3 regions of the Cellulosimicrobium sp. 22598 genome follow, and region 3 is predicted to be linked to each of the others. Evidence: predicted binding sites of a transcription regulator. Region 3 holds the regulator's gene; each other region holds the start of a gene.
What was found. Region 3 encodes LexA, which represses DNA repair genes until DNA is damaged. Its sites were predicted from a motif close to TCGAACANNTGTTCGA; they were not measured.
Positions count from the first base shown of each region.

Region 1: uvrA (excinuclease ABC subunit UvrA) is a predicted target of LexA. The motif match lies at 4,969-4,984, and genes of this name have one in related genera.
Region 2: ACTJIY_RS09650 (replicative DNA helicase) is a predicted target of LexA. The motif match lies at 3,246-3,261, and genes of this name have one in related genera.

Region 1 covers NZ_JBQEMZ010000001.1:180,490-190,942, reverse strand. The annotation lists gene uvrC (excinuclease ABC subunit UvrC) at 1-1,251, opposite strand, end outside; gene ACTJIY_RS00805 (OsmC family protein) at 1,367-1,852, shown strand; gene uvrA (excinuclease ABC subunit UvrA) at 1,955-4,939, opposite strand; gene ACTJIY_RS00795 (MBL fold metallo-hydrolase) at 5,060-5,767, shown strand; gene ACTJIY_RS00790 (YciI family protein) at 5,861-6,160, shown strand; gene ACTJIY_RS00785 (protein kinase family protein) at 6,223-7,350, opposite strand; gene ACTJIY_RS00780 (TerC family protein) at 7,354-8,481, opposite strand; gene ACTJIY_RS00775 (TerC family protein) at 8,481-9,485, opposite strand; gene uvrB (excinuclease ABC subunit UvrB) at 9,800-10,453, opposite strand, start outside.
Region 2 covers NZ_JBQEMZ010000007.1:131,217-141,669, forward strand. The annotation lists gene ACTJIY_RS09630 (single-stranded DNA-binding protein) at 143-688, shown strand; gene rpsR (30S ribosomal protein S18) at 790-1,026, shown strand; gene rplI (50S ribosomal protein L9) at 1,046-1,495, shown strand; gene ACTJIY_RS09645 (MATE family efflux transporter) at 1,559-2,854, opposite strand; gene ACTJIY_RS09650 (replicative DNA helicase) at 3,328-6,951, shown strand; gene ACTJIY_RS09655 (ABC transporter substrate-binding protein) at 7,329-8,576, shown strand; gene ACTJIY_RS09660 (carbohydrate ABC transporter permease) at 8,652-9,515, shown strand; gene ACTJIY_RS09665 (carbohydrate ABC transporter permease) at 9,515-10,345, shown strand; gene ACTJIY_RS09670 (ADP-ribosylglycohydrolase family protein) at 10,405-10,453, shown strand, end outside.
Region 3 covers NZ_JBQEMZ010000006.1:86,477-96,929, forward strand. The annotation lists gene ACTJIY_RS08290 (HelD family protein) at 1-2,092, shown strand, start outside; gene serA (phosphoglycerate dehydrogenase) at 2,199-3,398, shown strand; gene ACTJIY_RS08300 (pyridoxamine 5'-phosphate oxidase family protein) at 3,519-3,938, shown strand; gene ACTJIY_RS08305 (DUF5302 domain-containing protein) at 4,032-4,226, opposite strand; gene ACTJIY_RS08310 (aldo/keto reductase) at 4,393-5,466, shown strand; gene nrdR (transcriptional regulator NrdR) at 5,536-6,075, opposite strand; gene ACTJIY_RS08320 (LysM peptidoglycan-binding domain-containing protein) at 6,504-6,866, opposite strand; gene lexA (transcriptional repressor LexA) at 7,200-7,934, shown strand; gene ACTJIY_RS08330 (L-lactate dehydrogenase) at 8,091-9,101, opposite strand; gene ACTJIY_RS08335 (ATP-dependent DNA helicase) at 9,148-10,453, opposite strand, start outside.

The sequences.
Region 1 (10,453 bases), on a different contig from region 3:
CGGGGCGGTGTCGAGGTCGAGCGCCTCCTGGATCTCGCGCAGCGCCTGGCTGCGCGTCGTGAGGTCGCCCGCGCGGCGCGTGCGGTGCAGGGCGAGCGCGTGCTCCGCGTTCGCCCGCACGGTCGCGGCGAGCTCCTTCTTGTCGCCACGCTGCGGCACGCGCACGTCGACGCGCGCGCCCCGCAGGCCGGAGAGCCACGTCGTGACCTGCGCGGTGTCCGGCGGCAGGACGGGGACGAGCACCTCGCGCGGGACGACGTCGCGCACGCCGGCCCGGCCCTGGCCGGTCCCCGGGTCGGCCGCCGCGGCCTCCTCGGCCGCGCCGTAGACCTGCTGGAGCAGGTGCTCGACCAGCTCCGCGTCGGTCACGTCCTCGACCTTCTCGACGATCCAGCCGCGCTGGCCGCGGATCCGCCCGCCGCGCACGTGGAACACCTGGACGGCCGCCTCGAGCTCGTCGCCGACGAGCGCGAACACGTCCGCGTCGGTGCCGTCGCCGAGCACCACCGCGTTCTTCTCGGTCGCGCGCTGGAGCGCGACGATGTCGTCGCGCAGGCGCGCCGCGGCCTCGTACTCCATCGCGGCGGCGGCCTCGTTCATCTTGCGCTCGAGTCGCCGCACGAAGCGCTGCGTGTCACCCGCCATGAAGTCGCAGAAGTCCTCGGCGAGCGCCCGGTGGTCCTCGGGCGTGATGCGCCCGACGCACGGGGCCGAGCACTTGTCGATGTACCCCAGGAGGCACGGGCGGCCCGTCTGGTGGGCTCGCTTGAACACGCCCGCCGAGCAGGTGCGCACCGGGAAGACGCGCAGCAGGAGGTCGAGCGTCTCGCGGATCGCCCACGCGTGCCCGTAGGGGCCGAAGTACCGGGTGCCGGGTCGCTTCGCGCCGCGCATGACCTGGGCGCGGGGGAACTCCTCCCCCATCGTCACCGCGAGGTACGGGTAGGACTTGTCGTCGCGGTACTTGACGTTGAACCGCGGGTCGAACTCCTTGATCCAGGAGTACTCGAGCGCGAGAGCCTCGACCTCGGTGCCCACGACGGTCCACTCGACGGACGCCGCGGTCGTCACCATCGTCTGGGTGCGGTGGTGCAGGTTCGCGACGTCCTGGAAGTAGTTCGACAGGCGCGCGCGCAGGTTCTTGGCCTTGCCGACGTAGATCACGCGCCCGTGGTCGTCGCGGAACCGGTAGACGCCTGGCGAGGTGGGGATCTCCCCCGGCGCCGGGCGGTACGTCGCGGGATCAGCCATGTTCTCCAGCCTAGGTCAGGCCACCGACGGCGCGGTGGCAGGGGACGTGCGCGGGCCGCGGCGGCCCGGCGAAGACGTGGTGTGACCTGCACCACCGCCCGCTAGGGTGGCGGCCATGAGCGCACAGCACGGGTACGCCGCGACGGTCCGCTGGACGGGTGCGGGCGACAGGGGCACCGCCTCCTACACGGCCTACGGCCGGGACCACGACGTCCTGCTCGAGGGGAGGCCGCCGCTGCCCGGGTCCGCGGACCCGGCGTTCCGGGGCGACCCGACGCGCTACAGCCCCGAGGAGCTGTTCGTCGTGAGCCTCTCGCAGTGCCACATGCTGTGGTTCCTCCACCTCGCCGCGGCGGCGGGCGTCGTCGTGCGGGAGTACGTGGACGACGTCACCGGCACGATGCGCGTCGAGTCCGGAGGCGAGGGGCAGTTCACGGACGTCACGCTGCACCCCCGCGTCGTGGTCGATGACGGCCCGGGGACCGACGAGGAGTCGCTGGCCGCCCTCCACCAGCGCGCGCACGACCACTGCTTCATCGCACGCTCGGTGAACTTCCGCGTGCTCGTCGAGCCGGCGCCTCCGCGCCGGGCCGCCGCCTGAGCGGCCCGCCCGCGGCCCTCGACACCCGCGGCGGCGCGTCGAGGACGCGTCGCCGCGGGGTCACGCCAGGGCAGCACGCCGGCGCACCGCGTCGGCTCTCGGCTAGGCCGCGGACGCCTTGCGGCGCGGGCGGGTCGTGCCCTCGTCGGTCGCCCGGCGGGTCTTGGCCGAACGACCCTTGGCTCCCTTCGCGGCGGGCGCCGGCGCCGCACCGGGCTTCGTCGGCGCACCGACCGGCACGGGGTCGTGCTGGTCGAGGATCTCCGCGAGGAAGCGGCCGGTGTGGCTCGCCTCGACGCGCGCGACCTGCTCGGGCGTGCCCTGCGCCACGACCTTGCCGCCCCCCGAACCACCCTCCGGGCCCATGTCGACGACCCAGTCGGCGCTCTTGATGACGTCGAGGTTGTGCTCGATGACGAGGACGCTGTTGCCCTTGTCGACGAGCGACTGCAGCACGCCGAGCAGCTTGCGGATGTCCTCGAAGTGCAGGCCCGTCGTCGGCTCGTCGAGCACGTAGATCGTGCGCCCGGTCGAGCGCTTCTGAAGCTCGCTCGCGAGCTTCACGCGCTGCGCCTCGCCACCCGAGAGCGTCGGGGCGGGCTGCCCGAGGCGGACGTACCCGAGGCCGACCTCGACGAGCGTCTTGAGGTGCCGCGAGATCGCCGGGACGGCCGCGAAGAACTCCGACGCCTCCTCGATCGGCATGTCGAGGACGTCGGCCACCGTCTTGCCCTTGAAGTGCACCTCGAGCGTCTCGCGGTTGTAGCGCGCGCCGTGGCAGACCTCGCACGGCACGTAGACGTCCGGGAGGAAGTTCATCTCGATCTTCAGCGTGCCGTCGCCCGAGCACGCCTCGCAGCGGCCGCCCTTGACGTTGAACGAGAAGCGGCCCGGCGTGTACCCGCGCACCTTGGCCTCGGTGGTCTCCGCGAACAGCTTGCGCACGTGGTCCCACACCCCCGTGTACGTCGCCGGGTTCGACCGCGGCGTGCGCCCGATCGGCCCCTGGTCCACGTGCACGACCTTGTCGAGGTGGTCCAGGCCCGTGACGCGCGTGTGCCGGCCCGCGACCTGACGCGCGCCGTTGAGCTCGTTGGCGAGGACCGTGTAGAGGATCGAGTTCACGAGCGTCGACTTGCCCGACCCCGACACCCCCGTCACGGCGGTGAGCGTCCCGAGCGGGAAGCTCACGTCGATGCCCGTGAGGTTGTGCTCGCGCGCGCCCACGACCGTGACCTGACGGCCCGGGTCGGTCGGGCGACGCTCGGCCGGGAGCGGGATGCTGCGACGGCCCGCGAGGTAGGCGCCCGTGACCGACTCCGGCGCCTCCAGCAGACCCGCGTAGTCGCCCGAGTGCACGACGCGTCCGCCGTGCTCGCCCGCGCCCGGGCCGATGTCGACGACCCAGTCCGCGGTGCGGATGGTGTCCTCGTCGTGCTCGACGACGATGAGCGTGTTCCCGAGGTCGCGCAGGCGCGTGAGCGTCTCGATGAGCCGGCGGTTGTCGCGCTGGTGCAGGCCGATGCTCGGCTCGTCGAGGACGTAGAGGACGCCGACCAGGCCCGAGCCGATCTGCGTCGCGAGCCGGATGCGCTGCGCCTCGCCGCCGGAGAGCGTCGCGGCCGGTCGCTCGAGCGAGAGGTAGTCGAGGCCGACGTCGAGCAGGAACCCGAGGCGCGCGTCGATCTCCTTGAGGACCTCCGTCGCGATGGCGCGCTCGCGCGCGCCGAGCTCGAGCGAGCCGAGGAACACCGCGGCCTCGCGCAGCGGGAGACGGCACACGTCCCAGATCGACTTGCCGCCGACCTTGACGGCGAGGACCTCGGGCTTGAGGCGCGCACCCCGGCACACCGGGCACGGGACCTCGCGCATGAAGGCCTCGTACTTCTCCTTGGACCAGTCCGACTCGGTCTCGGTGTGCCGGCGCTCGAGGAACGTGATGACGCCCTCGAACCCGGTCGAGTACTGCCGCTCGCGGCCCCAGCGGTTCTTGTACCGGACGTGGACCTGGTGGTTCTGCCCGTGCAGGACCGCCTTCTTCGCGCGCTCGGGCAGCGCCCGCCACGGCGTGTCCATGGAGAACCCGAGGTCGTCCGCGAGCGCCGTGAGCACCCGCTCGAAGTACTCCGAGGAGATCTGCGCCCACGGCGCGACCGCGCCCTCGCTCAGCGACTTCTCGACGTCCGGCACCACGAGGTCGGGGTCGACCTCGAGGCGGAAGCCGATGCCCGTGCACTCGGGGCACGCGCCGTAGGGCGCGTTGAAGGAGAACGTGCGCGGCTCGATCTCGTCCAGCGCGAGCTCGTGGTCGTTGGGGCACGCGCGCTTCTCGGAGAAGCGGCGCTCGCGCGCCGGGTCGTCCGCGTCGGCGTCGACGAGCTCGACGACGACGAGCCCGCCCGCGAGCCCGAGCGCGGTCTCGACCGAGTCGGTGAGCCGGCGCTGCACGCCCTCGCGTGCCACGAGGCGGTCGACGACGACCTCGATGTCGTGCTTGAGCTTCTTCTCGAGCGCCGGGACGTCGGTGAGCGTGCGTACCTCGCCGTCGACGCGGGCGCGCGCGAAGCCCTTGGTCTGGAGCTCCTTGAAGAGCTCGGAGTACTCGCCCTTGCGCCCGCGCACCACCGGCGCGAGCACCTGGTACCGCGTGCCCTCCGGCAGCTCGAGGAGCCGGTCCACGATCTGCTGCGGGGTCTGCGCGGTCACGCGCTCGCCGCACACGGGGCAGTGCTGCGTCCCGGCGCGCGAGAAGAGCAGGCGGAGGTAGTCGTAGACCTCGGTGATCGTGCCGACGGTCGAGCGCGGGTTGCGGTTCGTGGACTTCTGGTCGATCGACACCGCGGGCGACAGGCCCTCGATGAAGTCGACGTCGGGCTTGTCCATCTGCCCGAGGAACTGGCGCGCGTACGCGGACAGCGACTCGACGTAGCGGCGCTGCCCCTCCGCGAAGATGGTGTCGAACGCGAGCGAGGACTTGCCCGAGCCGGAGAGCCCCGTGAAGACGATGAGCTTGTCCCGCGGGAGGTCGAGGTCGACGTTGCGGAGGTTGTGCTCGCGGGCACCGGAGATGACGAGGCGATTGCTCACCGCAGCATCGTACGACCGACCACCCACATTCGCACAGGTGTTCGACGTCACCTTCGCGCGTCCTCCGACGAACGCTCGCCGTGTCCCGCCCGCGCCCGGCGGGCGAGGCAGACTGACCGCATGACGTACACGGGACAGGTCGTGGTGGGCGGGCCCGCCGACGTGCGCCGTCTCGACGAGATCGAGATCCGCAAGCTCGCCGTCGGGCCGCTCGCGAACGACGTCTACCTCCTCACGTGCCGGCGCACGGGCGCCCAGGTCCTGATCGACGCGGCCGACGCGCCCGACGACGTCCTCGCGCTCGTCCGCGAGGGGTCGCCGACCGCGCGCCTCGACGTCGTCGTCACGACGCACCGCCACCCGGACCACCTGCGCGCCCTCGCGTCGATCGTCGCCGTCACGGGGGCGACGACGGCCGTCGGTGGTCCCGACGCCGACGCCGTCGCGGAGGCCGCCGACGTGCACGTGGTGCGGCGCCTCCGCCACGGGGACCTCGTCCGCGCCGGGGACGTCGTGCTCGAGGTCGTCGCGCTGCGGGGCCACATGCCGGGTTCGGTCGCGCTCGCCTATCGCGAGCCCGCCGAGGTGCGCGCGCCGGAGGCCGTCGCGGGCCGGGTGCACCTGTTCACGGGCGACTCGCTGTTCCCGGGCGGGGTCGGGAGCACGGGGCACGACCCCGCGCGCTTCGAGCGGCTCCTCGCGGACGTCACGGAGCGCGTCTTCGACCGGTACGACGACGCGACGTGGGTCTACCCCGGCCACGGCGCAGACACGACCCTCGGCGCCGAGCGACCGCACCTCGACGAGTGGCGCGAGCGCGGCTGGTAGCGGAGGGCTGACCAGCCCGGGTCGCCACCGCGGTGACGACCGAGGCGCGGACCCCGACCGCGCGCCGTCGGGCGGGTCTGGTTCACTCACGGCATGCCGATCCACGCCGTCACCTACGTCTACGCCGACCGCGCCCCCGAGCTCGACGCCCTGCGTCCGGAGCACCGCGCCTTCCTGGGCGACCTCTACGCCCGGGGCACGCTCCTGGCGTCCGGCCCGCTGCCCGCGCACGAGGGTGCTCCCGCCGGGGCGCTGCTCGTCCTCGACGGAGAGACGCCCGACGCCGTCGCCGCGGTCCTCGACGAGGACCCGTTCGGACGCGCCGGCCTCGTCGCCGAACGCACGGTGCGCCCGTGGGCCCCGGTCATCGGCGACTGGGCCGACCGCGCCTGACGAGGCACGGCCCGCCCGGAGCGATCCCGCCTGCGTGACGGCGAGCCGTCTTCGGGGTCGGTCTACCGAGCGCCGGCCCGGCCGGGCCCGCGGTCGGCGCGACCGAGCCGGTCGACCGCCTCCCAGGGGTACGGCGTCGCACGGCTCTCCCGCTGGAACGCGCGGTAGAAGTCCCCCACCACCGCCGCGACCGGGGCGTGTCGCACCAGCGTCGCGGCGACCCCCGCCGGGACGTCGGTCGGCGGGCTGCCCTGAGCCCAGGAGCGCACCAGCGCACGGCGTTCCTCGGGCCCGCACCCGAACAGGGCGACGGCCAGCCAGCTCACCAGGTGCGTGACGCCGTAGCAGTCGTCGTAGTCCTGGTGCGCGGCGACGAAGTCGACCTCCTCGGGCGAGAGGTCGAAACCCGAGGAGATGGCGAGGCCGAAGTCGGCGAAGTAGAGCCGCTCGCCGTCGGTCAGGACGTTCTCGAAGTGCGCGTCGAAGTGCAGCAGGCCACGTGACCTCATGAACGCGATCCCGTCGCGCAGCCCGTCCTCCACGAGCGCACAGGCCCGCTCGGCGGTCTCGCCGCCGGCCCCGACCTGGACGCCGAGCCAGTCGTGCAGCGTCTGCGGGACGTGTTCCAGGAACAGCACGATGCTCGCCGAGGAGTCCCGCAGGGCCTCGATCCGGCGGCGCACCGCCGTGCCGCCGCCCCAGTACTCGACGGCGCGCTCGACGTCGGCCAGCTCGTCGGGCAGGGGCCGGCCCCCGTCGGGCAGCACTCGCCAGTGGTGCATCAGGGGAAAGCCCTCGTGCTCCCCGACGATCACCCAGCCCGTCGTCATGACGTGCACGGCCAGCTCCCGCCAGGCACCGAAGCCCGGGGCGCCGATGGTGCCGACCCCGTAGTGGCAGAAGGTGGGGAGGTCGAACAGGTTCGCCGTGGAGCGGACGTTGTCCGCCCGGCGCTCGAGGTCGCTCAGGCGCACCCGCTTGACGAACACCGGTATGCCGTCGACGTCGAGCGACGACGTCTCGCCACCGATGCCCGCACCGACCCGCGGGGCGGCGTCCACGAGCTCGCGGAGCCGGCGGTCGCTGTGCAGCGACAGCGCCGTGCTGACCGCCGCGTGCCGGGCCAGGCGGGCACCGCGGGACCCGTCGGTCCGGGCCGGCACCGTCTCGCTCCGCGGCTCGTCGGGCACGCGCTATCGCCCGGTGCCGTCCTGCGGGCCCGTGCCCCACGGCGGTGTCTCGCCGACCGGCGCGCCCCCGTCCACCGACTCCCCCTCGGGCTCCTGGACCGCGTCCTCCACGACGGCGGCAGCGCCGCGCGTCGCGGCCACCTCGGAGTCGTCCTGGGCGTGCAGCGCCCGCGTGCGCAGGAGGCTCGCGACCGTCGTGACGGCGAGCGCGCCGATGATCACGACCAGCGACAGCCAGATCGGGACCGTCGGGACGGCGTCGAGGTGCTCCCCGCCGTTGATGAACGGCAGCGTGTTCTCGTGCAGCGCCTCGAGGATCAGCTTCACGCCGATGAACCCGAGGATCACCGCCAGACCGATCGGCAGGTAGACGAGGCGCTCGAGCAGGCCGCCCAGGAGGAAGTAGAGCTGGCGCAGGCCCATCAGCGCGAAGACGTTCGTCGTGAAGACGATGAACGGGTCCTGGGTGAGCCCGAAGATCGCGGGGATCGAGTCGAACGCGAAGAGCAGGTCGGTGCTGCCGATCGCGAGGAACACGATGACCAGCGGCGTGAAGACCCGCTTGCCGTCCTCGACCGTGCGCAGCCGGCCGCCGTCGTACTGCGTGCCCAGCGGCAGGACCCGCCGCAGGGCCCGGACGGCGCGGTTCTCGTGGTACTCCTCGGGCTCGTCCCCGCCGGCCACGAGCTTGACGGCCGTGTAGATGAGGAACGCGCCGAACAGGTAGAACACCCACACGAACTGGGCGATGATCGCCGCACCCGCGAGGATGAACGCCCCGCGCAGGACGAGCGCGACGATGATGCCGACCATCAGCACGCGCTGCTGCTGGTCCCGCGGGACCGCGAACCTCGCCATGATGATGACGAACACGAAGAGGTTGTCCACGGAGAGGCTGTACTCCGTGAGCCAGCCCGCGTAGAACTCCCCGGCCGGTGCCGCCCCGCCGACCGCGCCCACGATCGCCCCGAAGACGAGGGCGAGCGCGACGTAGAAGCCGACCCACAGCGCGCTCTCGCGCATCGAGGGGACGTGCGGGCGGCGCCCCACGACGAACAGGTCGACGAGGAGCAGCACCGCGAGCGCCGAGAGCGACGCCCACTCGAACCAGACGGGAAGCTCGTGAACCATCAGCGTGAGCCCTCCGAGCTCTCGACGGAGCGCCGACGGTCGGCGCGGTCCTTGGCGAGGCTCGCGACCGTGGTGATCGTGAGCACGACGACGATGAACCCGAGCGACAGCGCCGTCGAGATCTCCGGGACGGCGGTGATGTGCTCACCGCCGTTGATGAACGGCACCTCGTTCTTGTGCAGCGCGTGGATGAGCAGCTTGACGCCGATGAAGCCGAGGATCGCCGCGAGGCCGTACGCGAGGTAGACGAGGCGGTCGAGAAGGCCGTCGATGAGGAAGTAGAGCTGGCGCAGGCCGAGCAGCGAGAACGCGTTGGCGGCGAACACGAGGAAGGTCTCCTGCGTGAGGCCGAAGATCGCGGGGATCGAGTCGACCGCGAAGAGCAGGTCCGCGCTGCCGATCGCAATCATCACGATGAGCATCGGGGTGATGTAGCGCTTCCCGTCGATCCTCGTCGTCATCTTGTCCTCGACGTACGTCTCCGTCGTCGGGAACAGGCGGCGGGTCAGCCGCAGCGCGCCGTTCTCGTGGAACTCCTCGTCGTGGCCGGAGCCGGCCTTGACCTGCGTCCACGCGGTGTACAGCAGGAACGCGCCGAAGACGTAGAAGACCCAGCTGAAGTTCTCGATGAGGGCCGCGCCGAGGAAGATGAAGATCGTCCGCAGGACCAGCGCGATCGTGATGCCGATGAGCAGCACCTTCTGCTGGTAGAGCCGCGGGACGCGGAAGCTCGTCATGATGAGGACGAACACGAAGAGGTTGTCGACTGACAGGCTCTTCTCGGTGATGTAGCCGGCGAAGTACTCGCCGCCGTACGTCGAGCCCCAGACGGCCCAGACGATGCCGCCGAAGGCCACCGCGACGGCGACGTAGCCCGCGGACCACCACGTGGCCTCGCGCAGGCTCGGGGCGTGGGGCGTGCGCACGTGCCCCACGTAGTCGACGGCGAGCATCGCGAGGATCACGCCGACGGTGACGAGCCAGACCCAGACGGGCACATCCATGAAGATTCCTCCGGTACGTGGGGAGCACTGTGTACCGAAGGTCTCTTCCGCCACGCACCGCCACCCGCACCCGCACGGGACGCGGGCTGGTGGTAGTGGGACCGGTGACACCGGGCCGACGACTGCGCCGGCCGTGATGACGACATCACCGCGGAGGAATACTCCCCTTCAACGAGGAGCCAGCATAGGCCATCGCCCCTCTGCACGGGACAACCTGACGAGCGGGCGAGATGTTCCTCGGCCCCGGCCGACCGCTCGGTCCCGGGCAGGTCGCTGGAGGCAGAGCGCGCCCGACGACCGTCCGGGCCTCCGCGTCAGGCCGTCGCGGCCTGCATCTGCCGCAGCTCCTTCTTGAGCCCCGAGATCTCGTCGCGCAGCCGGGCGGCGAGCTCGAACTGCAGCTCGCCCGCGGCCGCGTGCATCTGGTCGCTGAGCTCCTGGATGAGCTCGGCGAGGTCGCTCGCCGCCGCGCCGGCGAGCCGGTTGCCCGACGACGCGCCCTCCTTGGGCGCTCCCGGCACCGGCGCCCTGCCCTTCGCGCCCTTGCCCGGCTGTCGGTACCCGCCCGCGAGCAGCTCGGCCGTGTCGACGTCCTCGCGCGCGAGCATGTCCGTCACGTCGGAGATCCGCTTGCGCAGCGGCGTCGGATCGACCCCGTGCTCCGTGTTGTACGCGATCTGCCGCTCGCGGCGCCGCTCGGTCTCCTCGATCGCCGCCGCCATCGCCGGCGTGATCTTGTCCGCGTACATGTGCACCTGGCCCGAGACGTTGCGGGCCGCGCGGCCGATCGTCTGGATGAGGGACTTGGGCGACCGCAGGAAGCCCTCCTTGTCGGCGTCGAGGATCGCGACGAGCGACACCTCGGGCAGGTCGAGGCCCTCGCGCAGCAGGTTGATGCCGACGAGGACGTCGTACTCGCCGAGGCGCAGCTCGCGCAGGAGCTCCACGCGCCGCAGCGTGTCGACCTC
Region 2 (10,453 bases), on a different contig from region 3:
TCCCCCGTCCGACCGTCCCGCACGGGATGCTCCACGCCGTAGCGCGTGTGGGCGCCGCGTGATGGGATGAGCGACGCGAGAACGTTACGAGCGAGGCGCGCGGCGCCGTCGACGACACAGACGACACACGAAGGAGCTGGCCATGGCAGGTGACACCGTCATCACGGTGATCGGGAACCTCACGGGAGACCCGGAGCTGCGTTTCACCCCCTCGGGTGCGGCGGTGGCCAACTTCACGGTGGCGTCGACGCCGCGGACCTTCGACCGCCAGTCGAACGAGTGGAAGGACGGGGACACCCTGTTCATGCGCTGCTCGATCTGGCGCGAGGCCGCGGAGAACGTCGCGGAGTCGCTGACGAAGGGCATGCGCGTCATCGTGCAGGGCCGCCTCGTCCAGCGCTCGTACGAGACCCGCGAGGGGGAGAAGCGCACCGTCGTCGAGCTGCAGGTGGACGAGATCGGTCCCTCCCTGCGCTACGCCTCCGCGAAGGTCACCCGCGCCCAGCGCTCGGGTGGCGGTGGCGGCGGCTTCGGCGGCGGTGGCGGCTACGGAGGTGGCGCCAACTCCGGCGGCGCCTCCGGCGGCGGATTCAGCTCCGGCGGCGGTCAGCAGCAGAGCGACGACCCGTGGGCCACGGCCGGCCCCGCGTCGTCCGGTGGTTCGTTCTCCGACGAGCCCCCGTTCTGATCGCCCGCCACTCCCAGAACACACACCCGTCCCCGCGGGTGCCGCACCGCTCGCCGGCGCGGACCGCGCGCGGGGATCGCACCTTGTAGAGGAGCAACACCATGGCGAAGCCTGTGGTGCGCAAGCCCAAGAAGAAGTCCAACCCGCTGAAGTCGGCCAAGATCGAGTCGGTCGACTACAAGGACACCGCGCTGCTGCGCAAGTTCATCTCCGACCGCGGCAAGATCCGCGCGCGTCGCGTGACCGGCGTCTCCGTCCAGGAGCAGCGCCAGATCGCCCGTGCGGTGAAGAACGCGCGCGAGATGGCGCTGCTGCCGTACACGTCGACGGCTCGCTGAGCGGGAAGGGAGAGAACTCATGGCCAAGCTGATCCTGACCCACGAGGTCACCGGTCTCGGTGAGCCCGGCGACGTCGTCGAGGTGAAGGACGGGTACGCCCGTAACTTCCTCGTCCCGCGCAAGCTCGCCACGCCGTGGTCCAAGGGCGCCGAGTCGCAGGTGACTGCGATCCGCAAGGCGCGCAAGGCCCGCGAGATCGCGTCGCTCGACGACGCGAAGGCGATCCGCGACTCGCTGCAGTCGAAGCCGGTCGTCGTGCCCGCGAAGGCCGGCGCCGCCGGTCGTCTCTTCGGTGCCGTGACGACGGCGGACATCGCGTCCGCGGTCGCCGCTGCCGAGGGCCCGTCGGTCGACAAGCGCAAGATCGAGATCGGTCAGCCGATCAAGGCGACGGGTGACTACACCGTCTCCGTCCGCCTCCACCCGGAGGTCTCCGCGACCCTCGCGGTGAAGGTCGTCGCTGCCTGATCTGCTGCTGAGCAGTCCTCGAAGGCCCGGTCCCTCCTCGGAGGGGCCGGGCCTCCGTGCTGTTCAGGCCGTGCCGGTGACCATCCAGGCAGTGCCCCGGGCGCGAAGGCCCGTGGTCACGGCGCGAGCCGCCATGAAGACCCCCGCGAAGGCGAGCCACAACCACGCGAGCCCCGCTGCGCCGTCGGGCGCCCACTGCCGGACGGCGAGCGCGAACGGCGCGTAGACCACCAGCGTGAGCATGCCCGCCCAGGCGAGGAACCGGCCGTCCCCGGCGCCGATGAGGACGCCGTCGAGGACGAACACCCAGCCCGCCATGGGCAGGAGCAGCCCGCACACGGCCATGCCGACGGCGACCGCGGCGCGCACGTCCGGGTCCGACGTGAAGAGCAGCGCGAACCACCAGCCGCCCGCGGCCATGACGATCCCGAGGGCGGCGCCTGCCGCGACCCCCCACTGCAGGGTGCGGCGCAGGACGGCCCGGACGCGCGGGACGTCGTCGGCGCCGAGCCCGTGGCCGACGAGCGCCTGGGCGGCGATGGCGAGCGCGTCGAGGGCGAACGCCGCCAGACCCCAGACGGAGTTCACGACCTGGTAGCCCGCGAGCGTCACCTCGCCGAGCCCGGTCGCCACGAAGACGGTGAGGAGGATGGCGAGGCGCAGCGAGAGGGTACGGACGAAGAGCGGCACCCCGGCGCGCGCGTTGGACCAGATGCCGCCGGCCGCGGGGCGCAGGGACGCGCCGTGGCGCCGGGCACCGCGCACGACCACGACGACGAGCACCGCGCCCATGCTGAGCTGCGCGACGGCCGTCCCGATGCCCGAGCCGGCGATCCCGAGACCTGCGCCGTAGACGAGGACGACGTTGAGGACCGCGTTGAAGGTGGCACCACCCGCGGCGACCCACAGGGGCGTCCGCGTGTCCTGCATGCCGCGCAGCACGCCTGTGGAGGCGAGGACGAGGAGCATCCCCGGGAGGCCGAGCGCGGACCAGCGCAGGTAGACGACGGCGTGCTCGGCGACGTCGCCCGTCCCGCCCATCGCTCCGACCGCCCAGGGCGCGGTCGCCCACAGGGCGGCGGCGAGGAGCACGCCGAGCCCGACGGCGAGCCACAGGCCGTCGACGCCCGACTGGAGCGCCTCGCGCGTGTGCCCGGCGCCGATGCGACGGGCGACGGCCGCCGTGGTCGCGTAGGCGAGGAAGACGCACAGCCCGACGAGCGTGACCAGGAGCGTCGAGGCGAGGGAGAGCCCGGCGAGCTGAGCCGTGCCGAGGTGGCCGACGACGGCGCTGTCGACGAGGACGAAGAGCGGCTCCGCGACGAGCGCGCCGAGGGCCGGGACGGCGAGCGCGAGGATCTCGCGGTCGAGCCGGGAACGGGTGCGGCGTCCTGTGGACGACGTCGCCGGGTCGGGTGGCGTCCGGGTGTCGCCGACGTGGCCGGGCGGTGTCCGGCGTGTCGTCGGCGTGTCGTCCGACTTTCTTTCTTCCACACCCCTGAGGGTAGTGACGAGGCTGGTCAGAGGCGGCTCGCGCTGATGTACACAGGGAGATCGTGACGTTGTCCACACGGTTATCCACCGGGTGTGCACAGCGACGGGGACTGTGTCCACAGGTTCGGGGGTCCCTGTCCACCGGGCGTGCACAGGGCCGTTTGCGGGGTGTCGACCAGCGATCTAGTGTCGCGGGGTCGTGCTTGTCGGAGGCGGGAGGCGCGGCCACCGGGACAGTCGTGTGGGTGGCCCGCTGTAGAACACGTGTACGACGAAGGTTTGTCCCGGTCGCGCGGTCCCTCGGTGGGTCGTGACGGGCTCGGGGGAGCGAGGGGCGCATGTCGATCGAGGAGCTCGAGGAGAGCTACGGGGGACCGGGGCCGTCAGGTTTCGACCGGACGCCTCCCCAGGACGTCGCGGCGGAGATGAGCGTGCTCGGCGGCATGCTGCTGTCCAAGGACGCCATCGCCGACGTCATCGAGCAGATCCGTGGCTCCGACTTCTATCGCCCCGCGCACGAGGTCGTCTACGAGGCGATCATCGACCTCTACGGCCGCGGCGAGCCCGCCGACGCCATCACCGTCGTCGCCGAGCTGACCAAGCGCGGCGAGCTCCAGCGCATCGGCGGAGCCCCGTACATCCACGACCTGATGGCCGGCGTCCCGACCGCCGCGAACGCCGGGTACTACGCGCGCATCGTGCGCGAGCGCGCCGTGCTCCGGCGCCTCGTCGAGGCCGGCACGCGCATCGTGCAGCTCGGCTACGCGACCGACGGCGGCGACGTCGACGAGATCGTCAACAACGCCCAGGCCGAGGTCTACGCCGTCACGGAGCGTCGGACCACCGAGGACTACCTCCCGCTCTCGGAGATCCTCGGCCCCACGTTCGACGAGATCGAGGCCGCGCAGGGCCGCGGCGAGGGCATGACCGGCGTCCCGACCGGCTACTCCGACTTCGACCGCCTCACCAACGGCCTGCACCCCGGTCAGATGATCGTCGTCGCGGCGCGACCTGCCATCGGCAAGGCCCTCGCGCTGGACACGCCGCTCCCGACGCCGTCGGGCTGGACGACGATGGGTGACGTCGCCGTCGGTGACCTGATCCTCTCCGCGGACGGGACGCCCACGCGGGTCGTCGCCGCGACCGAGGTCATGGTCGACCGCCCGTGCTATGAGGTCGAGCTCGACGACGGCACGGTGATCGTCGCGGACGCCCAGCATCAGTGGGTGACCTCGACCCGCGCCCAGCGAAGCGCGGTGCGATCCGGCCAGACGCCGGACTCGTCTGTGCGGACGACCGAGGAGCTCGCCGCCACGCTCCGGACGGCGACTGCCGACAAGCGCGCGAACCATTCCATCGTCACCGCGGCGCCGCTCGACCTGCCCGACGCGGACCTCCCGATCCACCCGTACGCACTCGGGGTGTGGCTGGGCGACGGCAGCTCCCGACGTGCCGAGCTCACGTCCGCCGACCCCGAGATCGAGATGCGGCTCGAGGGGCTGGGCTACGTCGCGCGGCCGGACGCGGACGACCTGCTCGCGCTCGGTGTGCCGGGGACCGACCACATCCCGGCGGCGTACCTGCGCGCGAGCGAGGCACAGCGTCGGGACCTTCTGGCGGGTCTGCTCGACACCGACGGCACCGTCATGCCGCAGGGCAGCGTCCAGATCAGCCTGACGAACGAGCGGCTCGCGCGCGAGACGCGTGAGCTCATCCTGTCGCTCGGGTATCGCACGGGTTGGTCGACGAAGACCGTGAAGGGGCGGACCGAGGCGTCGTCGACGGCGTACACGATCACCTTCACGACCGAGGACGACGTGTTTCGGCTGGAGCGCAAGCGTCTCGTCCACAAGGAGCGCCGCCGTCAGGGCACCGCGCGGCTCACGTCACGGTTCGTCGTCGACGTCCGCCGGGTCGAGTCGGTGCCGGTGCGTTGCGTCGAGGTCGACCATCCCTCGCACCTGTATCTGGCAGGACGATCGATGGTGCCGACGCACAACTCCGTGCTCGGTATCAACGTCGCGACTCACGCCGCGGTGCACCACCAGATGGCGTCCGTCATCTTCTCCCTGGAGATGAGCCGCAACGAGATCACCATGCGTCTTCTCGCCGCCGAGGCGCGCGTGCCGCTGACGCGGATGCGGTCCGGGAAGATGGACGAGCAGGACTGGCAGAAGCTCGCGTCGACGATGGGCAAGGTCGCTGAGGCGCCGCTGTTCATCGACGACTCGCCGAACATGTCGCTCATGGAGATCCGGGCGAAGTGCCGCCGCCTCAAGCAGCGCCACGACCTCAAGCTCGTCGTGATCGACTACCTCCAGCTCATGAGCTCGGGCAAGCGCGTCGAGTCGCGCCAGCAGGAGGTCTCGGAATTCTCCCGTGCGCTCAAGCTCCTCGCGAAGGAGCTCGAGGTCCCTGTCATCGCGATCTCGCAGCTGAACCGTGGTCCGGAGCAGCGCGGCGACAAGAAGCCGCAGATGAGCGACCTGCGTGAGTCGGGCTGCCTCACCGAGGACACGAAGATCCTGCGCGCCGACACCGGCGCAGAGACGAGCCTGGGCGAGCTCTTCGCGCTCAACGCCAAGGACGTCCCGGTGTGGGCGCTCAACGACCGGCTCCAGTACGTCCGCCGCCACCTGACGCACGTGTTCCCCACGGGCGTGAAGCCCGTGTTCCGGATGCGACTGGCGTCGGGCAAGGAGATCGAGGCGACGGCGAACCACCCGTTCCTCACCTACGACGGCTGGACCGCGCTCGGCGACCTAGAAGTGGGGTCGCGCATCGGCGTGCCGCGCCACGTCCCCGGCCCGGAACGGAACCTCGAGTGGGACGACCGCAAGGTCGTCATGCTCGCGCACCTCCTGGGCGACGGATCGTTCGTGAAGCGACAGCCGATCCGCTACGCCTCCATCGACGAGCGGAACCTCGCCACCGTCTCCGAGGCGGCAGGTGCCTTCGGGATCACCCCGATCCGCGACGACTACGCCGCGGCCCGAGTCACGACCCTGCGCCTCCCCGCGCCCTACCGGCTCGCCAGGGGTCGCCGGAACCCGATCGCCGAGTGGCTCGACGACATGGGGCTGTTCGGCGCACGCAGCCACGAGAAGTTCATCCCGACGAGCGTCTTCCACCTGCCGAAGCGCCAGATCGCGCTCTTCATCAAGCACATCTGGGCCACGGACGGCTCGGTGACGATCAACAAGAACGGGCGCAGCGGGCGGATCTACTACGCCTCGACGTCGCGCGAGATCGTCGACGGGCTGTCACGCCTCCTGCTGCGCTTCGGCATCTCGACGCGCGTGCGCACGGCGACGCCCAAGGGGTCGTACCGTCCTGGGTACACGCTGGACGTGAGCGGGGTGGACGACCAGCGCCGCTTCCTCCAGGAGATCGGCGTGCACGGAGACCGAGGCGATATCGCCGAGAAGCTGCTGACGATCATCCGCGAGACCAGGGCCAACACGAACGTCGACACCGTTCCGCGTCGGGTCTGGGACGACGTCCGCGACATCCTCGTCGAGCGCGGCATGACGCACCGTGAGTTCGCCGAAGCGATCGGGACACAGTTCTGCGGCAGCGCGCTGTGGAAGAACTCGCCGTCACGGCATCGCCTCGGCAAGATCGCAGCGGTGCTCGAGAGCGAGGAGCTCGAGATCATGGCGGTCAACGACCTCCTGTGGGACGAGGTCGTCTCGATCGAACCCATGGGGGAGAAGCAGGTCTACGACGCCACCGTCCTCGACGAGCACAACTTCGTCGCCAACGGCATCGCCACGCACAACAGCATCGAGCAGGACGCCGACGTCGTGATCCTGCTCCACCGCGAGGACGCCTACGAGAAGGAGTCGCCGCGTGCGGGCGAGGCCGACCTGATCGTCGCCAAGCACCGAAACGGCCCGACCGACACGATCACCGTTGCGTTCCAAGGTCACTACCAGCGCTTCGCCGACATGCAGATGTAGCAACCTCGTCGTCTGTCGACTCGTCGAGATGCGGGCCAGTTCGACCGATTCTTCGTCGAGCACCAGGTGCGAACCGCCGCCCGTGCTACCGCGTCGAGGTCGATGCCGAACCGGCGCCTGAGCGGTGCGCCATGACCGCGGGCGACGTGCCGACCTGTGCGGACGCGCCCTCGGACAACCCACGTCCCCCGCCTGGCGCGACGATGCCGACGACACGGCGTCGATCGATAGGGCCGTCTCCCGTGGTGTCGTTTCGTAAACGTTTGCGTGGCGCTTCTTCGCCCCTCTAGCGTCCGGCGCAGCGTCACGTAAACGATTGCGTGACGTGTCCCGGCGCGCGGTTGCGTCGGGGGCCACACGCTCAAGGGAGAAATGCGATGGCACCACGTAGGACGCACGCGGCGGTGACGGCGGGTGCAGCGGTGACGGCTCTGCTGCTGGCAGCCTGCTCGGGCGGGGACTCGGGGGCCGGGGGCGGAAAGGTGGAGGTCGAGTTCTTCCAGTCGAAGAGCGAGTCGATCGAGGTGGTGGACCGGCTCATCGAGGAGTTCGAGGCCACCCACGAGGGCATCACGGTGACCCAGACGTCGGTGCCCGATGCTCTGACCGTGCTGCAGTCGCGGCTGGCCAAGGGCGACGTGCCGGACGTCATCGGCCTGAACGTGTCCAACCTGAACGACATCGCGACCTCGGGCCTGCTGAAGGACCTCAGCGGTACCGCGGCCGCCGAGGCTGTCGACAACGAGGGGGCTCAGGCCTACGCGGACGAGCTCGGGGTCCCGGACCAGACCGTCGCAGTGCCGTGGGCGGTCAACGCCCAAGTTGTGCTGTACGACGTCGACCAGTTCGCCGAGCTCGGGCTCGAGGTGCCGACGACGTGGGAGGAGTTCCTCGCGACGGCGCAGGCGATCAAGGACGCCGGGTCTGAGCCGTTCACGTTCACGTGGAAGGACTCCTGGACGGCGAAGCTCGTCTTCAACTCGGTGGCCGGTTCGCTGCAGGGCCCTGACTTCTGGTCGCAGCTCCAGGACGGGTCCGCGACCTTCGCCGAATCGCCCGCCTACGCCGAGACCGCCGAGAAGCTCCTCGAGCTCAAGGCGTTCGCGCAGCCCGACCCGTTCGGCACCACGTACGACGCCGGCAACGCAGCCTTCGCCAACGGCGACTCGGTCATGTACGTGCAGGGTACGTGGGCCATCCCCGAGATCCGGGCGACCAACCCGGACAAGAACATCGGGACGTTCGTGCTCCCGGCGGGCGAGACCGCCGAGGACAGCGTGCTCCTGTCCGGCCCGGACTCCGTGATCGCGATCGCCGAGGGATCGAGGAACGCCGATGCCGCGCAGCAGTTCGTCGACTTCCTGCTCGATGCCGACGCCCAGACGACGTTCACCGAGGACCAGTACCTCTTCTCCGTCCGCGGCGACGTCCCCGCGAGCGACGAGGCGCTCGCCTCGCTGAAGACGGACTGGCTCGACGAGGGTCGTACGGCGATGTACCCGGACTCGATGGTCAAGGGCTCGAGCAACATGGCCGCGATCGTCCAGCAGTTCCTGATCGACGAGGACGTGGCGACGTTCCTCGACGCGCTCGATGCCGACTTCGCCGCGAACGGCGTCAAGTAGTCGACCGGTTCCCCGGCCCGGGTCCGCCCCGAGCGGCGAGACGGACCCGGGCCGGGCCGGACGAGAGGTAACGGCATGAGGCAACGCACCAAGGTCTTCTACTGGATGGCGCTACCGGGCGTCCTGCTCTTCTTCGCCTTCCACACGGTCCCTGCCCTGCAGGGCGTCTTCTACAGCTTCACCGACTCGCGCGGCTACGGGGACTGGTCGTTCGTCGGCCTGGAGAACTACGTCGCGCTGTTCTCCGACCCGGTCGTCATCGGGAGCTACAAGTTCACGATCGGTTTCGCGCTGGTGGCGACCGTCCTGGCGAACGTCGTGAGCCTGGTCGTCGCGGTCGGGCTGACGGCGAACATCCGGCTGCGCGGGTTCCTGCGGGGCGTGTTCTTCCTGCCCGCGGTCATGGCCACCTTGGTGGTCGGTTACATCTTCAACTTCCTGTTCGCGAACGCGTTGCCCCCGGTCGGGCGCGCGACGGGCATCGAGGCGTTGTCGACCAACATCCTCGGCAACCCGTCGCTCGCGTGGGTCGGCGTCGTCGTCGTGACGGTCTGGCAGGCGTGCGCCACCACGATCGTCATCTACATGGCCGGCCTGCAGACCGTGCCCGAGGACGTGACCGAGGCCGCGATGCTCGACGGCGCCGGGGCGTGGCAGCGGTTCTGGCGCGTCACGTTCCCGCTCCTGGCACCGTTCTTCACCATCAACATGGTGCTGTCGCTGAAGAACTTCCTCATGGTGTTCGACCAGATCGTGGCCCTGACGGCCGGCGGACCGGGGACGTCGACGATGTCGATCTCCTACCTGATCTACCGCAACGGCTTCACCGGCGGGCAGTTCGCCTACCAGTCCGCGAACGCCGTCATCTACTTCCTCGTCATCGCGCTGCTGTCGATCGTCCAGCTGCGCGCACTGCGCAACCGAGAGGTGAGTGCCTGATGGATACCGCTCGTCGGCGCTCGAACTGGCTCGTCACCGGCCTGCTGCTCGTCGCCTCGCTCGCCGTGCTCGGCCCGCTGTACTTCACGGTCATCACCGCCGTGAAGTCCAAGTCCGACATGGGAGGCAATCTCTGGGCGCCGCCCACCCAGTGGCAGTGGTCCAACTTCACCGAGGCGATCGAGGTGACGAACTTCGGTCAGGCACTGACCAACAGCCTCGTCATCACGCTCGGGGTCGTGCTCCTCGCCGTGCTCACGAACTCCCTCGTGGGGTACGCGATCGCGCGCAACCTGCACCGCCGTTCCTTCAAGGTGATGTTCTTCTACCTGCTCTCGGCGCTGTTCATCCCGTTCCCGATCGTCATGCTCCCGCTCGTGAAGCAGATGAGCGCGCTGGGGCTGGACAACATCGGGGGCTTGATCCTGCTGTACGTGGTGTACAACCTGGCGTTCAACACCCTCTTGTACACGGGGTACATGCAGACGATTCCCGTGGCTCTGGAGGAGGCGGCGATGCTCGACGGCGCCGGCCCCTGGTCGACGTTCTGGCGCGTGATCTTCCCGTTGCTCACCCCGATCAACGCGACCGTCGCGATCCTGACGGGCCTGATGACGTGGAACGACTTCCTGCTTCCGCTGGTGATCCTGTCCGACGCCTCGCAGTACACGCTGCCGCTGGCGCAGTACGCGTTCCAGGGGCAGTTCAGCACCGACTACAACCTCGCGTTCGCGAGCTACCTCATGGCGCTGACGCCGATGCTCGTGATCTACCTGTTCGCCCAGCGCTGGATCATCGGCGGCGTCGCGCGCGGTGCCGTCAAGCAGTGACCCGAGCCCACTCCCCGAGCGAGGCCTGACCCGTGTACCCGACCCATCCGAGGATCACCATGCATGACGTTCTGGACCCGTGCGACACCGTCCCCGACGAGCTCGAAC
Region 3 (10,453 bases):
CGAGGACCGCGTCGCGCAGCTCGACGCGGTCGAGGACCGGCTCGCGTTCGGCCGCCTCGACCTGGACGACGGCACGCGCCGCTACGTCGGGCGCATCGGCCTGACCGACGCCGAGCACACGAGCCTCCTCACCGACTGGCGCGCGCCCGCGGCGCAGTCGTTCTACCGCGCGACGGCGGCCCACCCCGACGGCGTCGTCCGGCGTCGGCACCTGGTGACGCGCGGGCGCGACGTGACGGGCCTCGAGGACGAGCTCCTGGACCTGGACGCGCCCGAGGCCGTCACCGGGACGACGCTCTCCGGCGAGGGCGCGCTCCTCGCCGCGATGGCGGCAGGACGCACCGGGCGCATGGGCGACATCGTGGCGACGATCCAGGCCGAGCAGGACGCGATCATCCGGTCCGGGCTGGCCGGTGCGCTCGTCGTGCAGGGCGGGCCCGGCACGGGCAAGACCGCCGTCGCGCTGCACCGCGCCGCCTACCTCCTCTACGCGCACCGGCGGCTGCTCGAGCGCTCGGGCGTCCTCCTCGTCGGCCCGAGCCACTCGTTCCTGCGCTACATCGACCAGGTGCTGCCGTCGCTGGGCGAGACGGGCGTCGTCAGCACGACGATCGCCGACCTCCTGCCGGGCGTCGTCGCCGACGGCACGGAAGACCCCCGCGTCGCGCGCGTCAAGGGGCGGGCGGTCATGGCCCGGGCCGTGCGACGCGCAGTGCAGGCGCGCGAGCGCGTGCCCGCGGCGGACGTCCCCGTGCGCCTCGACGGCCACGACCTGCTGATCCGGCGCCGCGACGTCCGCGACGCCATCGCGAAGGCCCGGCGCACCCACAAGCCGCACAACCTCGCGCGCGTCACGTTCGTCCGCGAGATGCTCTCGCGCCTCGTGGACCAGTACGGGCGCCAGCTCGGCGAGCCGCTCGTCGGCGAGGACCGCGCGCTCGCGCTCGAGGACCTGCGCTCGCACCGCGACGTGCGCGTCGCGCTCAACCTCGCGTGGCTCCCCCTCACGCCGGAGCGCCTCGTCGAGGACCTGTGGACCAAGCCGCACCGGCTCGCCGAGGCGGCGCCCGAGCTCTCGCCCGCCGACCGGCGGCTGCTCGAGCGGCCGAAGGGGGCGCCGTGGACGCCCGCGGACGTGCCGCTCCTCGACGAGGCCGCGGAGCTGCTCGGCGAGGACGACCAGGCGGAGCGGGCCGAGGCCGCCGCACGGGCGGCGCAGCGGGCTCAGGACCTCGAGTACGCGCGGCAGGTGCTCGAGTCGTCCGGTGCGGGCGGCGGGATCGTCGGCGCGGACGTGCTCGCCGAGCGCTTCTCGGCGAGCGGCCCGCGCCTCACCACCGCGGAGCGCGCCGCGCAGGACCGCACGTGGACCTACGGGCACGTCGTGGTCGACGAGGCCCAGGAGCTCTCGGCCATGGCGTGGCGCATGCTCGTCCGCCGGTGCCCGACGCGCTCGTTCACGGTCGTCGGCGACGTCGCGCAGACGTCGTCGCTCGCGGGGGCGCGCTCGTGGAAGGGCATGCTCGACCCGGTGTTCCGCGACGCGTGGCGGCTCGCGGAACTGACCGTGAACTACCGGACCCCCGCCTCCGTCGCCGACGCCGCCCGCCGCGCCGCCCTCGCCGCCGGGCTGCCCGTCTCGCCGCTCACGTCCGCGCGCGACGTGGAGGACGCGCTGCGCGTCGTCGAGGCGACGCCCGACGGCCTCCCCGCCCAGGTCCGCGCCGAGGCCGACGCGGCGCGCGCGGAGTTCGTCGCCGCGGAGTCGGGGCGCGTGGCCGTCGTCGCCGCGGCGCAGGCCGTGCCCGCCCTGCGCGCCGCCCTCGGTCTCGTGGACGCCGGACCGGACGCCCCCCTCACGGTCCTGGACCCGGTCCAGGTGAAGGGGCTCGAGTTCGACGCCGTGGTGCTCGTGGAGCCCGCCGAGATCGCGACCGGCCCCTCCGGCGCCTCGGACCTCTACGTCTCCATGACCCGCCCGACCCAGCGCCTGGTCGTCGTGCACGCCCGCGCGCTCCCGGAGGGCGTGACCGGGACGGGCTCGACGACGGCGGGCACGGCCGCGCGCGACGGGGCGCGCGTCGCGCCCTGACCCGGTCGGCCGCCGGCGCGTCCGGCCGTTCGGATCGGTCGTTCACCTCGTCCCGAGGGTCAAGACCCGTTTGGCCCGGACCATGGACCGGGCGCACCATGGGAGCGTGCTACGCGCCCTCCTCCTTGAAAACCTGCACCCTCTCGCCGCCTCGAACCTCGAGGCGGCGGGGATCGACGTCACCGTCCGCACCGGCGCCCTCGACGAGTCCGAGCTGATCGAGGCCCTCGACGGGGTCCACCTCCTCGGCATCCGGTCCAAGACGAACGTCACCGCGAACGTGCTCGAGAACGCCCCCGACCTGGTGGCGCTCGGCGCGTTCTGCATCGGCACGAACCAGATCGACCTGCGCTCCGCCGCGTCGCAGGGCGTCGCCGTGTTCAACGCCCCGTTCCAGAACACGCGCTCCGTCGTCGAGCTCGCGCTCGCCGAGATCATCGCGCTCACGCGCCGGCTCACCGAGCGCGACCGCGCGCTGCACGAGGGCCGCTGGGACAAGTCGGCGGAGGGGGCGCACGAGGTCCGCGGCCGCACGCTCGGCATCGTGGGGTACGGCAACATCGGCACCCAGCTCTCGGTCGTGGCCGAGAACCTCGGCATGTCCGTGGTCTTCTACGACACGGCGGAGAAGCTCGCGCTCGGCAACGCGCGACGCATGGACACGCTCGACGAGCTGCTGGAGCAGGCGGACGTCGTCACGCTGCACGTCGACGGCCGCCAGGGCAACGCCGGGCTGTTCGGCGCCAAGCAGTTCGCCCGCATGCGCCAGGGCTCGATCTTCCTCAACCTGTCGCGCGGGTTCGTCGTGGACTACGGCGCGCTGCGCGAGGCGATCGAGGAGGGCCGCGTCTCCGGCGCCGCCGTCGACGTGTTCCCGCACGAGCCCAAGCGCAAGGGCGACGCGTTCGACTCCGAGCTGCGCGGCCTGCCGAACGTCATCCTCACGCCGCACATCGGTGGCTCGACCGAGGAGGCGCAGGAGGCGATCGGCCAGTTCGTCTCGGCCAAGCTGCGCGACTACCTCACGACGGGCTCGACGACGCTCAGCGTCAACGTGCCGAACCTCGCGCTCGAGCAGACGACCGGGATCACGCGCATCACGCACCTGCACCGGAACACGCCGGGCGTCCTCGCGGCCGTCAACGCGACCCTCGCGGAGCACGGCACGAACATCGAGGGCCAGCTCCTCGCCACGCGTGGCGAGATCGGCTACGTCGTCACGGACGTCGGCTCGCGCGTCGAGCCCGCCGTCATCGAGGCCCTGGCCGCGATGGAGCAGACGATCGCCCTGCGCGTCCTCGACTGACGCCCACCGCGAGCGCCTTCGCCGCGTGCACCGGGTCGCCCCGGCGCACGCGGCGAAGGTCCTCGGGCGGCATGACCTTCGCCGCTGAGCGCCCCGCGCTCGGCGGTGCCACGATGAGGCATGACCGGATACACGCACGACGGGCCGCAGATCCTCGACGCCGACGCGTCGTGGGACCTCGTGGAGGGGACCCACGTCGCACGCCTCGCCGTGAGCGTGCGGGGCGAGCCGGACATCTACCCCGTCACGGTGCGGGCGCACGAGCGCACGCTCGCGTTCCGCACCGTCCCCGGGACCAAGCTCGCGACCCTGGCGACCAACGAACGCGTCGCTCTCGAGTGGGACCACGTGGACGACGACGGGGCGTGGAGCGTCGTCGCCCGCGGCACCGCGCACCGGCCGCGCAGCGAGCACGAGGTCGACGCCGTCCAGGAGGACGCCGCACCCCTCGTCCCCGTCGTGGACGTCCCGACCGAGGAATGGGTCGTCATCGAGGTCCGTGAGGTGACGGGGCGACGCTTCGCCCGATCGGAGGCCTAGCCACACTTCCCCGTCAGGGTCGCCGACGCACGTCGTCCGGCCGCCCCCGACGGGGCGACCGGACGACGACGAACGCTGAGCCGGAGGCGGCCGTCAGCCGGACTTGCGGCGGAACGTGCGCTGGACCGGCCCCACGGTCTCGGACCCGTGCACCGACCCGGTGTTGGACTCGCCGTCGGCCGTGCGGTGGCGCGCCGCGTTCTTCCGGTCGAGCGCCTCCCGGAACTTCGCCTTGGCCTCGTCGGTCGGTGCGGTGTCTGCAGCGGATCGCTGCTGGTCGGACGCCATGGCGGTCTCCTCGTCGATGGGGGAACTCGGTCGTGCACTGCGGTCGGCCCGACGGTGCGGGCACCTCGCCAGCCTCCCGCACCGCGTCGCCGGACGCCACCTGATTTGTCCGCCGGTCGGCCGGTCTCCGACGGACGGCCGGACGGTGTCGGGTAGCGTCGGCCGCGTGCCGACCGACTCCTCCGCCTCCGCCGCTCCCCCGTCCCCGGACCGGGCCCCGCTGCCGCACCGCCGTCTCGGTCGGTCCGGGCTGGCGCTGCCGGCGGTGTCGCTGGGCCTGTGGCAGAACTTCGGCGACGCCGACCCGCGGGCGACGCAGCGCGAGATCGTGCTGCACGCGGTCGACCGCGGCGTGACCCACCTCGATCTCGCGAACAACTACGGCCCGCCGGGCGGAGCGGCCGAGGAGTCCCTGGGGCACCTCCTCGCGCGCGAGCTGCGGACGGTGCGCGACGAGCTCGTCGTGACGACCAAGGCCGGCTACCGCATGGGGCCCGGCCCCTACGGCGAGGGCGGCTCGCGCAAGTACCTGCTCTCCTCGCTCGACGCCTCGCTGCGTCGCCTCGGGCTCGACCACGTCGACATCTTCTACTCCCACCGCTTCGACCCGACGACGCCGCTCGAGGAGACGGTCGGTGCGCTCGCCACCGCGGTCCGTTCGGGTCGCGCGCGGTACGCGGGCATCTCGTCCTACTCGGCGCGTCGCACCCGGGAGGCGCTCCGGGTCGCGGAGCAGGTGGGCGTCGACCTCGTCGTGACGCAGGTGTCGTACTCGATGCTCAACCGGTGGGTCGAGGAGCCCGACCCGCACGACCCCGCGGGCGCGTCCGTGCTCGACGTCGCGGGCGCCGCGGGGCTCGGGGTCGTCGCCTTCTCGCCGCTCGCCCAGGGGATGCTCACCGACCGGTACCTGCGCGGGGTTCCGGACGACTCGCGCGCGGCGCGCGGGGGGCCGCTCCGACCGGCGTTCCTCTCGGAGGCGAACCTCGACCACGTCCGCCGGCTCGACGACCTCGCCCGCGCCCACGGGCGCAGCCTCGCCACGACGGCGATCCTCTGGGCGATGCGGGACGAGCGCGTCACGTCCGTGCTGCTCGGCGCGAGCTCGACCCGGCAGCTCGACGAGAACCTCGCCGCGCTCGACGCGCCGGCGCTCTCCGCCGAGGAGCTCGCTGCCGTCGACGCGCTGCCCGCGGACACCGGCATCAACATCTGGGCGTCGCGGTCCAGCGACCTGTAGGCCCGCCGGACGCGCGCCGACGACGCGGGACCCCTGCCGGGGCCGCGACGTGCCCTCGCGCGTGCGGCCTCAGGCGTGCGGTGCGACCTCCCCGCGAACGTCCGCCCCCGGAGCGGTGCCGCTCGAGCCCTCCTCGGCCCGGGCCGCGGCCGTCTCGCGCTCCTCGCGCTCGACGCGCAGCGACGTGATCGCGCTCTCGAAGTCCTCGAGCGAGTCGAACGCCTGGTAGACGCTCGCGAAGCGCAGGTAGGCGACCTCGTCGAGCTCGCGCAGCGGCCCGAGGATCGCGAGCCCGATCTCGTACGCGTCGAGCTCGGCGCTGCCGCTCGCCCGGATGGTCTCCTCGACGCGCTGCGCGAGCACCGCGAGGTCGTCCTCGTTGACGGGTCGCCCCTGGCAGGCCTTGCGCACGCCGTTGACGATCTTCTCGCGCGAGAAGGGCTCCGTGACGCCGGAGCGCTTGACCACGGACAGGCTCGCGGTCTCGATCGTCGTGAAGCGGCGGTTGCACTCGGGGCACTGGCGGCGCCGACGGATCGACGCGCCGTCGTCCGAGGTGCGCGAGTCGACGACGCGGGAGTCCGCGTGGCGGCAGAACGGGCAGTGCATGGCGGGCTCCTCCGCGGGGTTCGCGCCGACAGGTCGGCGCGACGAACGTATGCCGTCGCGGCGGGACCGTGCAACACGCCTCCGACGCCGGCCGCTCGCGCCCGCCGCGTCGTCGGCGCGCAGACGGCTGCACCGGGGCTCGTGGACGGCAGAACGGGGGCGGCCGTGGTCGACCGCCCCCGTCGGGACGCCCCCGTCCCCATCTCGCGCGTGACTCGCCTCACGCGCGGCGACGTGCACAGGAGTCGCGGTGGACCGCGCGCTCCTCACCTCGTCCGCCCAGCCCCCCAGCCGGCGTTGTGAGGTGACACTAACTTAGGGCGACCTAAATGATGCCGCAACCCCTGCGCACCGCACGGGGACCGGTTTCGCCCGTGTCCTGCGTCACAGCGCGCTCTCGCGTCCGCACCGAGGGCGCCCAGCCGGCCTCAGGCGGACGCCGGGAGGAGGATCTTCTGGCCGGCCTGGAGGCCCGAGGACGAGAGCCCGTTGAGCTCGGCGAGCCCGCTCACGACGTCGCGCAGGTCCTCTCCCGGCGCCGCCACCCCCTGCGCGAGCTCCCACAGCGTCTCCCCCGAGCTCACGACGTGCACCCGGACCTCCACGGGCTCGCCCGGGCCGCTCGCGACGGCGACGCCCACCCGCGCGGCCAGCAGCAGGACCGCGGCGGCCAGGAGCACGAGGACCACGCGGCCCCGGCGCGTGAGCCGCAGCGGCCGCTCCTCCGCACGCCCCGTCGCCCCGCCCGCAGGGCCGAGGGGCCCGACCGTCGAGATCGCCATCGCATCCATGCCTGCTCCGTCCCGGCCCGCGGGCCCGATCGCCTTCCCCGGTCGATCGGACGCCGCGAGCCCTTCGCCTCCGCGCCGACCGGGTCGGTCGAACACGTGTACGTAGAACACCTGTACGAAGGTCTATCACGAACGACCGACAGAGTCGAGACATGCTCGAACAGGTGTTTGATTCGTGTCGCAACCTCCCCTAGCCTGGGGTCAGGTCGGTTCGCCGGACATGTCCGCTCGGACCCGGAGGGGCGACCGAGGTCCCGGAGCGCACGCCCCGGGGAGGGGAGGCCGCACGCCCGGGAGGCGTCGGCGGCCGCGACGGACGAAGGCGGAGCGACCATGGCGGGACGAGGCACGGACAGGGCACGGGGGCTCGCCGAGGTGCGGGAGCTCCCGGACGGGTCGGCGGGGGGTGACGGGCTCACGCCGCGCCAGCGCCTCGTGCTCGAGACCATCCGCGCGTGCGTCGAGCAGCGCGGCTACCCGCCGAGCATGCGAGAGATCGGCGAGGCCGTGGGCCTGACGAGCCCGTCGTCGGTGAAGCACCAGCTCACGACTCTCGAGCGCAAGGGCTTCCTGCGTCGCGACCCGAACCGCCCCCGCGCGATCGAGGTCGTCCAGCCGGACGACGCGCGCCGCGCCACCCCGCTCACGGCAGCGGGCTCCGCGCCCGAGCCCGCGTACGACGAGGCGCACCCGGCTCCGTCCTACGTCCCGGTCGTCGGCCGCATCGCCGCCGGCGGCCCGATCCTCGCGGAGCAGGTCGTCGAGGACGTCTTCCCGCTGCCTCGCCAGCTCGTCGGCGAGGGCGAGCTCTTCCTCCTGCGGGTGCAGGGCGACTCGATGGTCGACGCCGCGATCTGCGACGGCGACTGGGTCGTCGTCCGCCGCCAGCCCGTCGCGGAGAACGGCGAGATCGTCGCGGCGATGATCGACGGCGAGGCCACGGTGAAGTCCCTGCGCCGCGCGGACGGTCGCGTCTGGCTCATGCCGCACAACGCCGCGTACGACCCGATCCCTGGCGACGACGCCCAGGTCCTCGGCCGCGTCGTCTCCGTGCTGCGCAGCCTCTGAGCCGCACGGACCGTCCGTCGCCGCACCCTCCCGAGCGGTCCCTCGCGGGGCGGACGAGGCGGGCGCCGGTACCTCGAGGGCGGAAGCGCCGAGAGCCGGGTGGTCGTCGACCACCCGGCTCTCACGCCGTTCCGGACCCGCCGGCGAACCGGTCGGTCAGAGACCGAAGCGCCGGGCGACGGCGTGCAGCGACTCGGCGGACGAGCGCAGCCCGGCGAGCTCCGCGTCGGACAGCGGGACCTCGACCCGCTCGGTGGCGCCGCGCCGGTCGACGAGCGTCGGCAGCGAGAGGCACACGTCGTCGAGCCCGTACGCGCCGTCGAGCAGCGTCGAGACGGGCAGGATGCGGTGCTCGTCGTCGAGCACGGCCTCGATGATGCGCGTGCCCGCGAGCCCCACGGCGTAGTTCGTCGCCCCCTTGCCCTCGATGATCCGGTAGGCCGACTGCACGACCTCGCGCGCGATGTCGTCGCGCACGTCCGCCGTGAGCGGACCGCGACCGCCCAGGCCCGGCCACTCGAGGAGCGGGACGCCGCCGATGGTCGCCGAGCTCCACAGCGGGATCTCGCTGTCGCCGTGCTCGCCGGCGATGTACGCGTGGACGTTCTGCACCGCGACGCCGCAGTGCTGGGCCACGAGGAAGCGCAGCCGCGAGGAGTCGAGGACGGTCCCGCTGCCGAAGAGCTGCGACGGCGGCAGCCCGGAGAACTTGAGCGCCGCGTAGGTGACGATGTCGACGGGGTTGGTCACCATGACGTAGACCGCGTCCGGGGCGACCTCCACGAGACCCGGCAGGATCGTCCGCATGAGGCCGATCGTGCCCTCGGCGAGGTCGAGCCGCGTCTGGCCCGGCTTCTGCTTCGCCCCGGCCGTCACGACGACCACGTCGGCCCCCGCGCACACCGCGACGTCGTCCGACCCCTCGACCCGGGCCATCGGCATGAACTGGATGCCGTGCTGGAGGTCCGCCACCTCCGCGTCGACCTTCGCCCGGTTCACGTCCAGGAGCGCCACGGTGCGCGCGGCCCCGCGCATGAGGGCCGCGTACGCCAGGGTCGACCCGACCGCACCCGCGCCGACGATCGCCAGCTTGGTCGTCCGCGCTCCCCCTCCGGGCCCACCCGTGCTCGCGTCGCCCGTGCCCTGCGGGGACGTGCTCGTCGTCATGTCGCCTCCGTGAAGTCGCTGGAATCGTGAAGACCGCGGAAAGGACTCAGCCTAGGGCGGCGAGGCGCCGGAGCGCACCGGTGGCGACGTCGCGGTCGGTCGTCTGCCAGAACCCCGGCATGGACCGCGTGAGGAACGTGCCGTAGCGCGCGGTCACGAGACGCGGGTCGAGGACCGCGACCACGCCTCGATCCGTGGTGGACCGGACGAGCCGGCCGGCGCCCTGCGCGAGCAGGAGGGCGGCGTGCGTCGCGGAGACCTGCATGAAGCCGTTGCCGCCCGCCGCCTCGACCGCCCGCGCCCGGGCCGACTTCACCGGGTCGTCCGGACGGGGGAACGGGATCCGGTCGATGAGCACGAGCTGGCACGACGGCCCGGGCACGTCGACGCCCTGCCAGAGCGACAGCGTGCCGAACAGGCAGGTGGCCGGGTCGTCGGCGAACTCGCGCACGAGCGTCGGGAGCTGGTCGTCGCCCTGGCACAGGATCGGCACGTCGAGCCGCTCGCGCATCGCCTCCGCCGCGGCGACCGCCGCACGGCGCGACGAGAACAGGCCGAGCGTGCGCCCGCCCGCGGCCTCGACGAGGGCCGCGATCTCGTCGAGCTGGTGCTCCGTGGAGGCCTCACGGCCCGGCGTCGGGAGGGCCTTGGCGACGTAGAGGATGCCCTGCCGCGCGTAGTCGAACGGGCTGCCGACGTCGAGGCCGCGCCACCGTGGTCCGTCGGCGTCGCCGCCCTCGCCACCGCCCCCGAGCCCGAAGGTGCGCGCGACGGCGTCGAAGCTGCCGCCGAGCGCGAGCGTCGCGGACGTGAACACCCCGGTCCGCTCGGCGAGCAGGTGCGTACGGATGAGGCCCGCGACGCCCAGGGGGGCGGCGTGCAGGCGGCTCGCGCCCTCCCCGAACCGGTCGGCCGACCAGCCGCCCTCGCCGGGGCGCGAGCACCAGAGCACGTCGTGCCCGGTCGGGTCCGCGGCCATGCGCTCGGCGACCTCGAAGAGCTGCAGCATCGTCGACTGCGCCATCTTCAGCCCGGAGTCGGGCTGGGCCGGCTTGGTCACCCCGGTCTCGGGCTTGAGCGTCGAGAGGACCTCCCGCGCGGCGTCGCGCACCGCGGCGACCGCCGAGCGCGCGCCGTCGGGCAGGCCGTCGGGGAACCGCTCGGCGGGCAGCGACCCGACGACCGTCCCGAACGCCGCCGACGCCGCGTCGAGCGCGTCCGTGGTCACGCCGCCGTGCCGCCGCGCGAGGCGTGCCGCGCTCTCGATCGCCGGTACCGACAGGTCGACCGTCGCGGCCGCCGTCACGCGGTCGGCGAGCTCGTGCGCCTCGTCGACGACGAGCACGTCGTGC